2 regions of the Enterobacter huaxiensis genome follow, and region 1 is predicted to be linked to the other one. Evidence: predicted binding sites of a transcription regulator. Region 1 holds the regulator's gene; the other holds the start of a gene.
The links. Region 1 encodes CRP, which controls carbon source genes, mostly activating them, when cyclic AMP is high. Its sites were predicted from a motif close to ATGTGANNNNNNTCACAT; they were not measured.
Positions count from the first base shown of each region.

Region 1 (7,553 bases):
GAGACGGCTGAGGCGAAGCTGAGGCAGCGCGCGCTGCATAACGTGCGGAAACGCCTGCTGAGCTTCTTCTCTGGCACCCGGCACGCGGTAGCGGTGCGTGGCGCGCAGGCCTTTGCTGAATACTTTCGGCGCCGCATCGTCCGGCAGTTTTGCCAGCTGCGCCGCCGTATTCGCGACGGCCTGAGCATTTGCCTCCCCGCCCAGCATCGCGACTGCGCTTACCAGCAGCCCCAGCGCCCAAATTGCGCCGCGGTGGGTGTTAACGCCCTCGGTGGCCGCCATCATCTCCTGCTCGCCTTCGCGGCCAAGACGCCCGACGGTTTGCCGGAGCGCAATGTCTGCCGGCCGCTGCCAGCTCTGCTGCGCCAGCGCCTGAAACGTAGGGGTCAGGCTGCGCGCGGAGCGCTCCATCAGCGCAAGCGATAAATCGTGGTGCGCGCCGTTCCCCCGGCTGTCCACCAGACCGGGTTTCGGGCTTAATCGTGCTTCGTCAATCAGACACTGCGTGGCGGTTCGCGCCAGCCATTCGGCACCGCCTTCAACCTGAATCTGGGGCAGAAGTTTCATTACCAGCTCCGGAATTTCGCAGGTGGGTTATACAGACCGCCGGACCACTCAACGAGGTCAGACACGCTGCCCGCTGCCAGCAGAGAACGCGTAGCGTCGGTGCGGCGGATACCCATATCTTCCGGGTACAACACTTTTCCGCTCTGGCGCAGTTCCGCCACGCGTTTGGCGTCAACGCCAAGGCCGATATCGGTGATACCCGCGACGGCGGCAACCATGGCACGACGCTCTTCCAGATCTTTGGCGCGATAGAGGTAAGCAATCCCCTCTTCCGTCAGCACGTGGGTAACGTCATCGCCGTAAATCATGACCGGCGCCAGCGGCATCCCCGAGGCTTTGGCCACCTCGACGGCGTCGAGTTTTTCCACGAAGGTTGGCTTCACGCCCGCCTGGAAGGTTTCCACCATCTGCACCACGAGTTTTTTACCGCGCTGCATTGGGTCAGGCTCGGTGATCATGTTGAGCCAGGCCGGGGTAGCATGACGGCGACCGTGCGGGTCATGGCCCATGTTTGGCGCACCGCCGAAGCCGGAAAGACGACCGCGGGTCACGGTGGAGGAGTTGGCGTAGCCGTCAACCTGCAGCGTGGAGCCGATGAACATATCCACCGCGTACTGACCTGCCAGCTGGCAGAAGGCGCGGTTGGAACGCATGGAGCCGTCGGCACCGGTGAAGAACACGTCCGGACGGGCGCGGATATACTCTTCCATCCCCAGCTCGCCGCCGAAGCAGTGCACGCTTTCCACCCAGCCGCTTTCGATGGCGGGGATCAGCGTTGGATGCGGGTTCAGCGTCCAGTGCTTACAAATTTTTCCCTTCAGGCCGAGCTGTTCACCGTAGGTGGGCAACAGCAGCTCGATCGCCGCGGTGTTAAAGCCGATGCCGTGGTTCAGGGACTGCACCTGGTGCTCCGCGTAGATGCCTTTGATGGCCATCATCGCCATCAGGATATGTTCCTGCTTGATCAGGCGCGGGTCGCGGGTGAACAGCGGTTCGATAAAGAACGGCTTGTCGGCCACCACCACGTAGTCGATCCAGGAGCCCGGAATATCGACGCGCGGCAGGTCGCACTCGTCGTCCACCAGCTCGTTCACCTGTGCGATGACGATGCCGTCGTGGAACGCGGCGGCTTCCACCAGCGCCGGGGTATCTTCGGTACTCGCCCCGGTGTAGAGGTTGCCTTTGCGGTCCGCTTTAAAACCGGCGATCAGCGCCACGTTTGGCGAGAGGTCGACGTAGAGGCGGGAGTAAAGTTCGATGTAGGTGTGGATCGCACCGATTTCGAGCTGGCCATCTTCCAGCAGCTGAGAGATTCGCAGGCTCTGCGTGCCGGAGAAAGAGAAGTCCAGCTTGCGGGCGATGCCTTTTTCAAAGATGTCCAGATGCTCGCTGCGGCCGACGCTCGGCATAATCATATGCAGGTCGTGAACGATTTGCGGGTTCACCTCTGCAAGCGAGCGGGAAAGGAAATCCGCCTGCTTCTGGTTGTTGCCTTCCAGAACGACTTTGTCGCCCGGTGCGATCAGTTTTTCCAGCATGGCGACAAGATCGCCGGTTGGCAGTACCTTGCCCTGCACCGGTACGGACGCCAGACGACGCGCTTTTTCACTGCGTCGGGTGTTCCATTGCCGGGTGGGTGTTTGCCCAGATAACATTATTAACCTCCTGATTCAGCACATCATTCTGATTTGCCTAACGTTGAGTAAAGTTTGCGCTCTGGCGAGAAAGGCATCAATTAAGCGTAGAGCGGAATCATTAGCCTGAGAGTAATAATCAAGGTAAAGATTTGTGATCCGGATCAGTTCATGTTTCGGAAATCCAGGCTAAACGGGGTACAATTCGGAAGGTATAGTAAATTTCTGACAAGAATCAGCATCGCCCTTATGACCCAAATCATTCCATCAGACTTCGACATTGCAGCCGAAGACAGCGCCGAATTCGTGCCCATGCGCGGCGTGGCTAACCCCCACCTGCAAACCATGCTGCCGCGCCTGATCCGCCGCAAGGTGCAGTTCACCCCACACTGGCAGCGCCTGGATTTGCCGGACGGCGACTTTTTGGATCTCGCCTGGAGCGAGGACCCCGAGCAGGCCCGGCACAAGCCGCGTCTGGTGGTGTTCCATGGCCTGGAAGGCAGTCTGCATAGCCCCTACGCGCACGGTTTAATCCAGGCGGCGAAGGCCCGCGGCTGGCTTGGCGTGGTGATGCATTTTCGCGGCTGCAGCGGTGAGCCGAATCGCCAGAAGCGCATTTACCATTCCGGTGAAACCGAAGACGGCACCTGGTTCTTACACTGGCTCAGAGAGAATTTTGGCACGGTGCCAACGGCGGCGGTGGGCTATTCCCTGGGCGGAAATATGCTGGCCTGTCTGCTGGCAAAAGAGGGCAACGCCGCGCCGCTGGATGCAGCGGTTATCGTCTCCGCCCCCTTTATGCTCGAACAGTGCAGCTACCATATGGAAAAAGGCTTCTCACGGGTGTATCAGCGCTACCTGCTTAACCTGCTGAAAGCCAACGCCGCGCGCAAGCTTAAGGCCTACCCGGATACGCTCCCCGTCAGCCTGCAGCAGCTCAAGCGCGTGAAGCGTTTGCGCGAGTTTGACGATTTGATTACCTCGAAGATCCACGGTTTTGCCGATGCGATTGACTACTACCGCCAGTGCAGCGCCATGCCGCTGTTGAATCAAATCACCGCGCCGACGCTGATCATCCACGCAAAAGATGATCCGTTTATGGATCATCACTCTATTCCGGCACCGGACCATTTACCGGCCAACGTGCAGTACCAGCTCACCGAGTACGGCGGGCACGTTGGCTTTGTTGGCGGTACGCTGCGCCGGCCCAAAATGTGGCTGGAAACGCGCATTCCCGACTGGCTCACCTCATTTCTGGACGGTAAAAAATGATTATCCCCTGGCAGGATCTGTCTCCCGAAACGCTCGATAATCTGATTGAAAGCTTTGTATTACGTGAAGGCACCGATTATGGTGAACAAGAGCGTTCGCTTGAACAAAAGGTCAGCGATGTTAAGCGCCAGCTGAAAAGCGGCGACGTGGTGCTGGTGTGGTCCGAACTGCATGAGACGGTCAATATCATGCCCCGCAACGCGTTTCACGGCTGATCTGTAAACCTTTCCAGTCAGGGAGTTGCTATGTCTGCCAGACATCCGGTTATTGCCGTAACGGGCTCAAGCGGTGCGGGTACTACCACCACCAGCCTCGCTTTTCGCAAGATCTTCGCACAGCTGAATCTCCGGGCGGCAGAGGTGGAGGGCGACAGCTTTCACCGCTACACGCGCCCTGAAATGGACATGGCCATCCGCAAGGCGCGCGACCTGGGCAAACACATCAGCTATTTTGGGCCCGATGCCAATGATTTCGGGCTGTTAGAGCAAACCTTCCGCGAATACGGGCAGAGCGGTACCGGGCAGTCCCGCAAGTATCTGCACACCTACGACGAAGCGGTTCCCTGGAACCAGGTGCCGGGAACGTTTACCCCGTGGCAGCCGCTGCCGGAACCGACCGACGTGCTGTTTTATGAAGGGCTGCACGGCGGCGTGGTGACGCCCCATCACGACGTGGCGCGCCACGTGGATCTGCTGGTCGGCGTCGTGCCGATCGTGAACCTGGAGTGGATCCAGAAGCTGACGCGAGATATTAGCGAGCGCGGCCACTCGCGCGAGGCGGTGATGGACTCGGTGGTTCGCTCAATGGAGGATTACATTAACTTCCTGACGCCGCAGTTTTCCCGTACCCATATCAACTTCCAGCGCGTGCCGACGGTGGACACCTCTAATCCGTTTGCGGCGAAAACCATCCCGTCTCTGGATGAGAGCTTTGTGGTAATCCACTTCCGCAACCTCGAAGGCATTGATTACCCCTGGCTGCTGGCGATGCTGCAGGGCTCGTTCATTTCGCACATGAATACGCTGGTGGTGCCGGGGGGAAAAATGGGGCTGGCGATGGAGCTGATCATGACGCCGCTGGTGCAGCGGCTGATGGAAGGGAAGCAGATCGCGTGAGTTGTTTTGCCCGGTGGCGCTGCGCTTACCGGGCCTACGGTCATGCTTTTGCAGGGCGGGTCAGCGAAGCGCCACGCGCCAAAAGATTAGGCCTCGATCACCTCATACGAATGGGTGATGTTTACCGCTTTCTCCAGCATGAGCGCCACGGAGCAGTATTTCTCCGCAGACAGATCAACCGCGCGCGAAACCGCCGCGTCCTTCAGCTCTTTGCCGGTGACGATAAAGTGCAGATTAATGTGCGTGAACAGGCGTGGCGCCTCTTCGCGACGTTCTGACGTCAGCTTCACTTCGCAATCGGTTACGTCGTGACGGCCTTTTTGCAGAATCGACACCACGTCGATTGCGCTGCAGCCACCCGCCGCCATCAGCACCATTTCCATCGGGCTTGGCGCTTTGTCGCCGGAGTTACCGTCCATCAAAATCTGGTGTCCGGAAGCTGACTCGCCCAGGAACGTTAAACCTTCTACCCATTTCACACGCGCTTGCATATTCATTAACTCCAACGTTGCATTTTTGGTGACAGATTACGCGTGCGTTACAATTCTCGCAACGGAAGGCGACCTGCATCATGCTGAAGCGAGACACCAGGAGACACGCGGCAAAAGCTATGCTAAAACACTCTGGATGCTACAGTAATACATTGACGTTACACATGTATGCAGAGGACATCAAACTTTACTGGCTGCGAAACGTTACGACAGCCGACTTCCCAGGGTATGGGTAAGAATTCGATTGCAACCCCAGAGTCCGGATGCATCTTATGGCTCTGGTGACAGCTTATAACAGAGGATAACAGCGCATGGTGCTTGGCAAACCGCAAACAGACCCTACTCTCGAATGGTTCTTGTCTCATTGCCACATTCATAAGTACCCATCAAAGAGCACGCTGATTCACCAGGGTGAAAAAGCGGAAACGTTGTATTACATCGTTAAAGGCTCGGTGGCAGTGCTGATCAAAGATGAAGAAGGGAAAGAGATGATCCTTTCTTATCTGAACCAGGGCGATTTCATCGGTGAACTGGGCCTGTTTGAAGAGGGCCAGGAACGTAGCGCCTGGGTTCGTGCAAAGACAGCATGTGAAGTGGCTGAAATTTCTTACAAGAAATTCCGTCAGCTGATTCAGGTAAACCCTGACATCCTGATGCGTCTTTCTTCGCAGATGGCGCGCCGTCTGCAGGTGACATCCGAGAAAGTGGGTAACCTCGCATTCCTGGACGTTACCGGCCGTATTGCACAGACCCTGTTGAACCTGGCAAAACAGCCAGACGCGATGACCCACCCGGACGGCATGCAAATTAAAATTACGCGTCAGGAAATTGGTCAGATCGTCGGCTGCTCCCGCGAAACCGTGGGCCGTATCCTGAAAATGCTGGAAGACCAGAACCTGATCTCCGCCCACGGTAAAACCATCGTGGTCTACGGAACCCGTTAATTCGGTTAAACGGCGTGCCATCGCAAGGTGTCACGCCGTTTTTGTCTCTATTCCCCATGTGGCGCAGGCTGATCTATCACCCGGAAGTTAACTACGCACTGCGACAAACGTTGGTGTTGTGCCTTCCCGTGGCCGTCGGCCTGATCCTCGGACATCTTCAGCAAGGCCTGCTGTTTTCCCTCGTTCCCGCCTGCTGCAACATCGCCGGTCTGGACACGCCGCATAAACGCTTTTTTAAACGCCTGATTATCGGTGGCTGCCTGTTCGCCGGCTGTAGCCTCGCCGTACAGCTCCTGCTCGCCCGCGATATTCCGCTGCCGCTGATCCTGACCGTGCTGGCGATGACGCTGGGCGTGACGGCGGAGATCAGTTCGCTTCACGCTCGCCTGCTGCCCGCCTCGCTGATCGCCGCCATCTTCACCCTTAGCCTCGCCGGCAACATGCCGGTGTGGGAACCGCTGCTCATCTACGCCCTCGGCACGCTGTGGTACGGGCTGTTTAACTGGTTCTGGTTCTGGCTATGGCGGGAGCAGCCGCTGCGTGAATCCCTTAGCCTGCTCTACGTGCAGCTTGCCGACTACTGCGAAGCAAAGTATACCCTGCTCACCCAGCACACCGACCCGGAGAAATCGTTGCCGCCTCTGCTCGCCCGTCAGCAAAAGGTGGTCGATTTAATCAGCCAGTGCTATCAGCAGCTACACATGCTTGCCGCCAATAAAAACCATGGCTATAAGCGGCTGCTGCGCACCTTCCAGGTGGGGCTGGACCTGCAGGAGCACATCTCCGTAAGCCTGCATCATCCGGAGGAGGTGCAAAAGCTGGTCGAGCGCAGCCACGCCGAAGCGGTGATCCGCTGGAATGCCCAGACGGTATCGGCGCGTCTGCGCGTGCTGGCTGATGATATTCTCTATCACCGCTACCCCACGCGCTTCAACATGGAAAAACAGCTCGGCGCGCTGGAGAAAATCGCCCGTCAGCACCCGGAAAACCCGGTCGGCCAGTTTGCCGCCTGGCACTTTAGCCGCATCGCGCGCGTGCTGCGTACCCAGCGGCCGCTTTACCCGCGTGACCTGATGGCCGATAAGCAAAAACGCCTGCCGCTGCTGCCCGCGCTTAAAAGCTATCTGTCACTGAAATCTGCCGCGCTGCGTAACGCCGCGCGGATAAGCGTGATGCTGAGCGTCGCCAGCCTGATGGGCATGGCGCTGCACCTGCCGAAGCCCTACTGGATCTTAATGACCGTGCTGCTCGTGACGCAAAACGGCTACGGCGCCACGCGGGTGCGCATTTTCCACCGGGCTGGCGGAACCTTAGCCGGACTGATTATTGCCGGCGCCACGCTGCACTTCCACGTGCCGGAAGGCTATACGCTGGTGGGGATGCTGGCGATCACGATGATGAGCTATTTGATTATCCGCAAAAACTACGGCTGGGCGACGGTGGGCTTTACGGTCACGGCGGTGTACACCCTGCAGCTGCTCACGCTCAACGGCGATCAATTCATTATTGCCCGCCTGGTCGATACCCTGA
Region 1 is NZ_CP043342.1:394,226-401,778, reverse strand. It holds gene D5067_RS01860 (triphosphoribosyl-dephospho-CoA synthase) at 1-567, opposite strand, end outside; gene mdcA (malonate decarboxylase subunit alpha) at 567-2,222, opposite strand; gene D5067_RS01850 (hydrolase) at 2,451-3,473, shown strand; gene D5067_RS01845 (YheU family protein) at 3,470-3,688, shown strand; gene D5067_RS01840 (phosphoribulokinase) at 3,719-4,588, shown strand; gene D5067_RS01835 (OsmC family protein) at 4,675-5,079, opposite strand; gene crp (cAMP-activated global transcriptional regulator CRP) at 5,391-6,023, shown strand; gene D5067_RS01825 (YccS/YhfK family putative transporter) at 6,080-7,553, shown strand, end outside.

Region 2 (7,553 bases), 2.4 Mb from region 1:
GAAGTTGTCGTTCAGTGCGATACCAGCTTTAGCATCGAATACTGAAGTGCAGATTTCGCCGTTGAAATCGGTAGATACAACGTCGTCTTCGGTGTAGCCCAGAACGCCTTTCATTGCGCCTTCGGAAGCAGCTTTGATTGCTTTCTTAATTTCTTCATAAGAAGCAGCTTTTTCCAGACGAACGGTCAGGTCAACTACGGAAACGTTAGGAGTAGGAACGCGGAACGCCATACCCGTCAGTTTACCGTTCAGCTCTGGCAGTACAACGCCTACAGCTTTAGCAGCACCGGTAGAAGATGGGATGATGTTCTGTGCTGCGCCACGGCCGCCGCGCCAGTCTTTATGAGACGGGCCATCAACGGTTTTCTGAGTAGCGGTAGTTGCGTGAACGGTGGTCATCAGGCCTTCAACGATACCGAAGTTGTCGTTGATAACTTTAGCCAGTGGTGCCAGGCAGTTGGTGGTGCAGGATGCGTTGGAAACGATGTCCTGGCCAGCATATTTTTCGAAGTTAGCGCCTTTAACGAACATAGGCGTGTTGTCTTTGGATGGACCAGTCAGAACAACTTTCTTCGCACCCGCGGTGATGTGTTTACGCGCGGTTTCGTCGGTCAGGAAGATACCGGTTGCTTCAGCAACAACGTCAACACCGATTTCGTTCCATTTCAGGTTAGCTGGGTCTTTCTCAGCAGTAACGCGGATGGTTTTACCGTTAACAACCAGGTGGCCGTCTTTCACTTCAACGGTGCCGTTGAAACGACCGTGAGTTGAGTCGTACTTCAGCATGTACGCCATGTATTCAGCGTCCAGGAGATCGTTGATACCAACGATTTCGATGTCAGAACGTTCCTGAGCAGCACGGAAAACAATACGGCCGATACGGCCAAAACCGTTGATACCTACTTTGATAGTCATATATTCCACCAGCTATTTGTTAGTGAATAAAAGGTTGCCTGTAAAATTACAAAAACCTTACGCAGCGTCAAGCGGAATCGTGTCAATCATTGCGACAAATCAATCCTGTGACTAACGTTTGTGCGACTGACTCGCCTCACTTTCCCTTTGAGCTAGCAACCACATGGGGGCTGCGCCCGGAATTTTAAAGGCCTCGCAGGATAAAAGTGTGAAATAGATCACAATTGCCTGACCGCCTTTTTGCGACACATAAGTTTAGAACAAAAGTGCACGCGCCGGTGTTAATGTTTTGTTAGAATCTGGGTTAAAAGATGTCTGTTTCTACAGCGAGATGTAAGCATATGTCGAACCAACGTAACCCCGATGATTTGAAAAAAAACCTCACAGAAATGCAGTTTTACGTGACGCAGAATCACGGTACTGAACCGCCATTTACCGGGCGTTTGCTACACAATAAGCGAGACGGTGTCTACCACTGTCTGGTATGCGATGCCCCGTTGTTTAATTCGCAAACAAAATATGATTCCGGCTGCGGCTGGCCGAGCTTTTATGAGCCGGTTAGCGATGACGCGATCCGCTATCTGACCGACTCCTCGCACGGCATGGTCCGCACCGAAATCCGTTGCGGAAACTGTGACGCGCACCTGGGCCACGTTTTCCCGGACGGGCCACAGCCGACCGGCGAGCGTTTCTGCGTGAACTCAGCGTCAATGAGCTTCACCGACGATGAAAATGGCGACCAGACTCAGGGTTGAAAAAACGATTCAGCAAATTATTCCTTTGAAAGGGAGACATCATGAATATTGATGACATGATTGCGGGCATGACAGCGGAAGTTTATCAGCGTCTGGTGACCGCCGTTGAGCTGGGAAAATGGCCTGACGGTGTGGCGCTCACCCCGGATCAAAAAGAGAACAGTCTGCAATTAGTGATGCTCTGGCAGGCGCGTAACAATACTGACGCGCAGCACATGACCATTGACACTCAGGGGCAGATGGTGATGAAGAGCAAGCGTGAGCTGAAAGAAGAGTTTGGCATCACGCCAAAGCCGATTGCGACGATGAAAATGCAATAACGGTGCGGGTTGATGCCCTCACCCGACCCTCTCCCACCGGGAGAGGGCTTGATTGTCTTACTACTTATGCGGGATCCCGAGCGACTCCGCCAGCTGCTTCGCTAGCTTATTGTCGTCGTCCGCGCCGTACTCCCAGAACATCGCTCCGGCAAGACCTTTCTCTTTGATATAGTCCGCTTTGATAGCCACAGAGCGTGGGTTCTCATAGGAAATCGCAAACAGCGCCTTCCCGTCGGCAGAATTCACCGACAGCCACGGCACTTTCGCCTGGTCGTCCCAGTGCTCGGTAAAGCGTTTCTGCGGGTCGTTCAGCAATTTTTTCACGATATCGTTGTACTTCACGTAGGTATCTTTGGTCAGGTCATAGCCGAGTGATTTGAACAGCCCAATCTCCTGAGGCCCGAAGTAGGGCTGCGTCACCGGGTTTTTTTGCGCATCCGCTTTCGTCCAGTCGATGCCCGGCTCAACGGAGCGTTTCGGTACGCGACCGTAGAAACCGATCCCGAGGTTCATCTGCTGTGGCTTCAGGCCAGCAGCAAGATAGTTGTTCACCACAAAGTCGATGCTGTATTTGTCGGCGGCGGCGACCGTCGGCCAGGCGCTGGAGTCATACAGGTTGGCGTTGAAGTACTGTGTGCCGTACGCCATGTCGTAGGTCATCAGGTTGATGTAGTCGAGCAGCGGGGCGATTGCTTTGACGTCCACCCAGCTTTTCGGGCTTTCCGCATTTGCGCCCACCGCAATGGTGACCAGCTTTTTCTGACCGAAGGCGTCGCGCATTTCCTTCAACAGCGCGGTGAAGTTATCCCGGTCGGCAGGCTGGCTTGCGACTAACCCCCACGCGCCGTTGACGGGAAACTCCCAGTCGAGATCGATCCCGTCCAGGCCGTATTTATCGACAATCTCCTGCGCGGAGCGAATGAACACCGCACGCGTCTGTGGGGTTGCTGCTGCGCCTGAGAACCCGCGGGCGCCCCAGCCGCCGACGGAAAGCAGCACCTTGAGGTCCGGATTTTGCTTGCGAAGGACAGGGATTAGCGCAAGGTCGGACGCCACTTTTGGCGACAGCCATATTTGATGCAGTTTTGATGGATCCTTCAGCGCGGCATTGGTTTCGTCTTTCTCATCGTTGTAGACGAGGCCAAACGAGTAGTTCAGGTGGGTGATCTGGCGGACGTCGAGTTTATTGATGTCTCCACCCGGCCCGGCGGTGACATCGCCCCCTCCGTTAAAGTAGCCCACGGACATCAGAGAATTGGCGGAGGCAAGTGACGCGCAAAGCAAGGGCAATGCTGCCAGCAGCGGCAAACGTTTCATACATGTTCCTCTTTGACTTAATAAAAGTAACCACGCCACGTAAAGGCGTGGCGAAAAAACAGCCTGAAAAGAATAGCATTGCCGCTTCGCTTGAGATGCGAGGGAGTTCACTTTATGGGGATTGGGGACGAAATGCCGGGTGGCGCTGCGCTTACCCGGCCTGCAAAACCAGAGAAAGTAGGCCGGGTAAGGCGAAGCCGCCACCCGGCTAAAAAGGCTTACGCCTGCGTCTCCAGCCAGTCTTCGAGCGTATACAGCGTTGCACCCTCGGCCGCCATATCCATAAACGCCTGTGCGCTGTCCTGCGGCTGAATGTTCACGCCGCGACACCCGTCGGTGATGACGCTCACGGCGTAACCCAGCTGGAGCGCATCGAGTACGGTAAACTTCACGCAGTAATCCGTCGCCAGCCCGAGCACAATCAGTTCGATGACTTCATGGTGGCGTAACCAGGCATCCAGCGCGGTTTTCTGACGGTGTCCGTTATCGAAAAACGCGCTGTAGCTGTCGATAGCGGGGTTCTCTCCTTTGTGAAACACCGCATCAAGGGCTTTTTGGTTCAGCAGCGGATGCAGCTCTGCGCCCTCCGTCTGCTGCACGCAGTGATCGGGCCAGAAGGTTTGCGCCAGTCCGTCGAGTTCCCCCTGAGTGAAAGGCTCAACGCCGTGCTGGCTGGCAAAGCTGCCGTGGTTGGCAGGGTGCCAGTCCTGGCTGGCAACAACGGCTTCACCGCGTGTTTTACACCAGTCAATCAGCGTATTCGCGACGTCTACCGTGCTGTCACCTTCGGCAACGGCCAGCGCGCCGCCCGCGCAGAAATCATTTTGCAAATCGACCAGTAACAGGGCGCGTTGCTTCATGAGAGCTCCTTATTCGTCCGGGGTCAGCTCGCCGCGCAGGTTTTGCATCATGGCGCTGCGAATGGACTGAATGTCCAGGTCCTGACTCAGTAAATAGTGAAGTTTAGTCAACGTCGCCTCGACGGTCATATCGAAACCGCTAATGACCCCCGCGTGCGCCAGCGCGTTTCCGGTGGCATAGCCCCCCATATTGACCTTGCCAGACATACACTGCGTCAGGTTAACCACCACAATGCCGCGATCGCTCGCCTCCTGAAGCTCTTTCAGAAACTCACCGTTCTGCGGGGCATTACCGACGCCGTATGAACGTAAAATCAGGGCTTTCACCGGCTGGCGCAGGAAGTTACGCACGACGTCAGCGGAGATCCCGGGGTAGATGGTGACCACGCCAATCGGCTGCGGGGTGATCGGGTGAACAATCAGCTCGCCTGCGGTACTCGGCGCAGGAGGGGTTCCCAGACGACGAATATGAATACCGGCCTCCAGCAGCGGCTGCAGGTTTGGCGAGGCGAAGGCGTCAAAACCGTCGGCGTGGGCTTTGGTGGTGCGGTTGCCGCGGTACAGACGATTGTTGAAGAACAGCGAGACTTCGTTGATCGGATAATTGGCCGCCACGTACAGGGAGTTGAGCAGGTTAATCTGCCCGTCCGAGCGCAGTTCCGCCAGCGGGATCTGCGAGCCGGTGACGATGACGGGCTTGCCCAGGTTCTCCAGCATGAAGGAGAGGGCCGACGCGGTAAACGCCATGGTGTCCGTACCATGCAGGATCACGAAGCCGTCGTACTGGTCGTAATGTGCCTTGATATCATCCGCTATGTGCTGCCAGTCTTCCGGCGTCATGTCGGAGGAGTCCATCAGCGGTTCATACTCGTGGATGGTAAAGTCCGGCATCTCCTGGCGGTGGAATTCAGGCATCAGTGCAAGCTGACGCTGCAGGTGACCAGAGACGGGGATATAGCCATTTTCAGAACGCTGCATACCGATGGTACCGCCGGTATAGGCGACGTAAATTGATTTCTTCTGCATGATAGTGAGTTCTTGTGCTTCAAAGAAAAATCCCCTCATCGCGGGATGAGGGGACGGGTTTTAACGGACGTTAGCGCAGGTCAGGCAAAACGCATAACGGCTTTGTGGATCGTTAAAGGCGGCCAGCTTGTCGCTCTCGGCTTTCATCGCTTTTGCAGCGGTCGCAACCGGGGCAGGCAGATAGGCCTGCACGGCCTCCGGCAGCATGGCGCTGACCGAACCGGACAGGCTGTCCATCACCATATCGAAGAACGTGGGTTCGTCCTGATAATAGTCAACGTGCCACTGTTTAAGCTTCGCCAGCTCGGCCGCTTTCTTCACGGCGTCATCGAAGTCACCCAGGCTATCAACCAGCCCGTTGTTTTTCGCATCCTGCCCGGTCCAGACGTGGCCCTGAGCAATCTGGTCGATCTGCTCTGGCGTCTTTTTACGGGAGTCCGCCACCAGGGTGATAAAGCGCTTATAGCCGTTTTCGATGCTGAGCTGCATCATCTCGGACACTTCCGGCGGCAGCGACTTGGTGACCGAAACATCTGCCAGCGGCGAAGTGGAAACGCCATCGGTATGCACGCCCAGATAATCCAGGCTGTTTTCGACGGTGTTGATAACTCCGAAGATGCCAATTGAGCCGGTCAGGGTGCTCGGGTTCGCCACGATGTAGTTCGCAGGCGTGGAGATCCAGTACCCGCCGGATGCGGCCATTCCGCCCATCGACACCACTACCGGCTTGCCGGCGGCGCGTGCGGCGGCCAGTTCAGCGCGGATCACTTCGGAAGCGCTGACGCTGCCGCCCGGGCTGTTGACGCGCAGGACAATGGCTTTCACTTTCGGATCCAGGCGAGCGTCACGGATCTGCGACGCGGTTGTATCCCCGCCGACGTTCCCCGGCGTCTCCTGGCCGTCCATGATCGCACCGTTAGCAAATATCACGGCAACGCTGTCGCCGCTGTCATCCGGCTTTTTAGCCGCGTAGTCATACATGCTGATGGCGCTGTAGTTTTTATCTTCTTTGCTCCAGCCGAACTGTTTGGTCAGCGCTTTTTCGATATCCGCGCTTGAGCCCAGAGCATCGACAAGTTTGCTGTCGAGCGCATACTTCGCCGTATCGCCATCAACTTTACGCAGGCCGTCCAGCACGCCGCGCGCGCCGGGGAAGAGCTGCTCAGCGGTGATTTGACGGTTAGCCGCAATGGTGCCGAGATAGTTCTGCCACAGCTCGCCAATCCAGCGGCTGTCCGCTTCGCGGGCGGCAGGGGACATATCGTCGCGGATAAACGGCTCAACGGCAGATTTATAGGTTCCGACGCGGAAAACGTGGGTCGTTACTTTCAGCTTATCAAGCAGGGATTTGTAGTACAGGCCGTTCGTCGCGAAGCCGTGCAGATCGACGGAACCCTGTGGGGAAAGCCAGATTTTGTTGGCAAAGCTCGCCAGGTAATATTGCCCCTGGGTGTAGCTGTCGCCCACCGCAACCACGGGCTTACCGCTGTCGCGGAATTCGCGCAGCGCTTTGCCGATGTACTGCATTGAAGGCTGATCGGCACCGGCAAAATCTTTTAGATCCAGCACGATGCCCGTGATATTGCGATCGTCTTTCGCCTGGCGAATGGCATCCACAATATCAAACAGGGAGTTTTCCTGCAGGCGGTCGGACGTTGCGCCAAACAGCTGACGGCCAATCACGCCCAGGCGGTTGCTGGAAGAGGGCTTGTCAACGATGACGCCCGTAATGTTGAGCAACAGCGCCCCGCGAGTCGAATGCTGCGACTGGTTCGCGCTGCTGATATGCATCCAGACGCCGACGCAAACCAAAACCAGGAAGATGAAAAAGATATTCATCACCAGGTTGCGGACGAAATTGAGCAGCCGCCACGTCCATTTAAAGAAACCGGCAAAGATTCGCCAAAGGGTTCGCATGTATTCTCCCTAACCAGAAAATGACTGTTTCCGCCGCGATAGACGGTAATGTTGGGTTATCGTAATGACCCAACCGCGACTTGTCAGCAGGAATCGCCTGCCGCGCTGTAACAAAATCTGCTGTCGTGTTAATTTTGTGAGTAAATTTCAAGACAGGAGTTAACTAATGGACGCACTTGAACTGCTTGTTAACCGTCGTAGCGCTTCACGTCTGGCCGAACCGGCACCAGCGGGCGAGCAGCTGGAAAACATTCTGCGCGCCGGCCTGCGCGCGCCCGATCACGGCACGCTGCAGCCGTGGCACTTCTTTATCATCGACGGTGAGGGCCGCGAGCGTTTTAGCGCGCTGCTGGAAAAAGGTGCCGTTGCGGCCGGTCAGGATGAGAAAGGCGTTGAGAAAGCGCGTAACGCGCCGTTCCGTGCGCCTATGATCGTTGCCGTCG
Region 2 is NZ_CP043342.1:2,864,058-2,871,610, reverse strand. It holds gene gapA (glyceraldehyde-3-phosphate dehydrogenase) at 1-915, opposite strand, end outside; gene msrB (peptide-methionine (R)-S-oxide reductase MsrB) at 1,257-1,670, shown strand; gene D5067_RS13735 (YeaC family protein) at 1,712-1,990, shown strand; gene chiD (chitinase ChiD) at 2,051-3,307, opposite strand; gene pncA (bifunctional nicotinamidase/pyrazinamidase) at 3,526-4,167, opposite strand; gene ansA (asparaginase) at 4,177-5,193, opposite strand; gene sppA (signal peptide peptidase SppA) at 5,254-7,110, opposite strand; gene D5067_RS13710 (NAD(P)H nitroreductase) at 7,277-7,553, shown strand, end outside.
Region 2: msrB (peptide-methionine (R)-S-oxide reductase MsrB) is a predicted target of CRP. The motif match lies at 1,122-1,139, and genes of this name have one in related genera.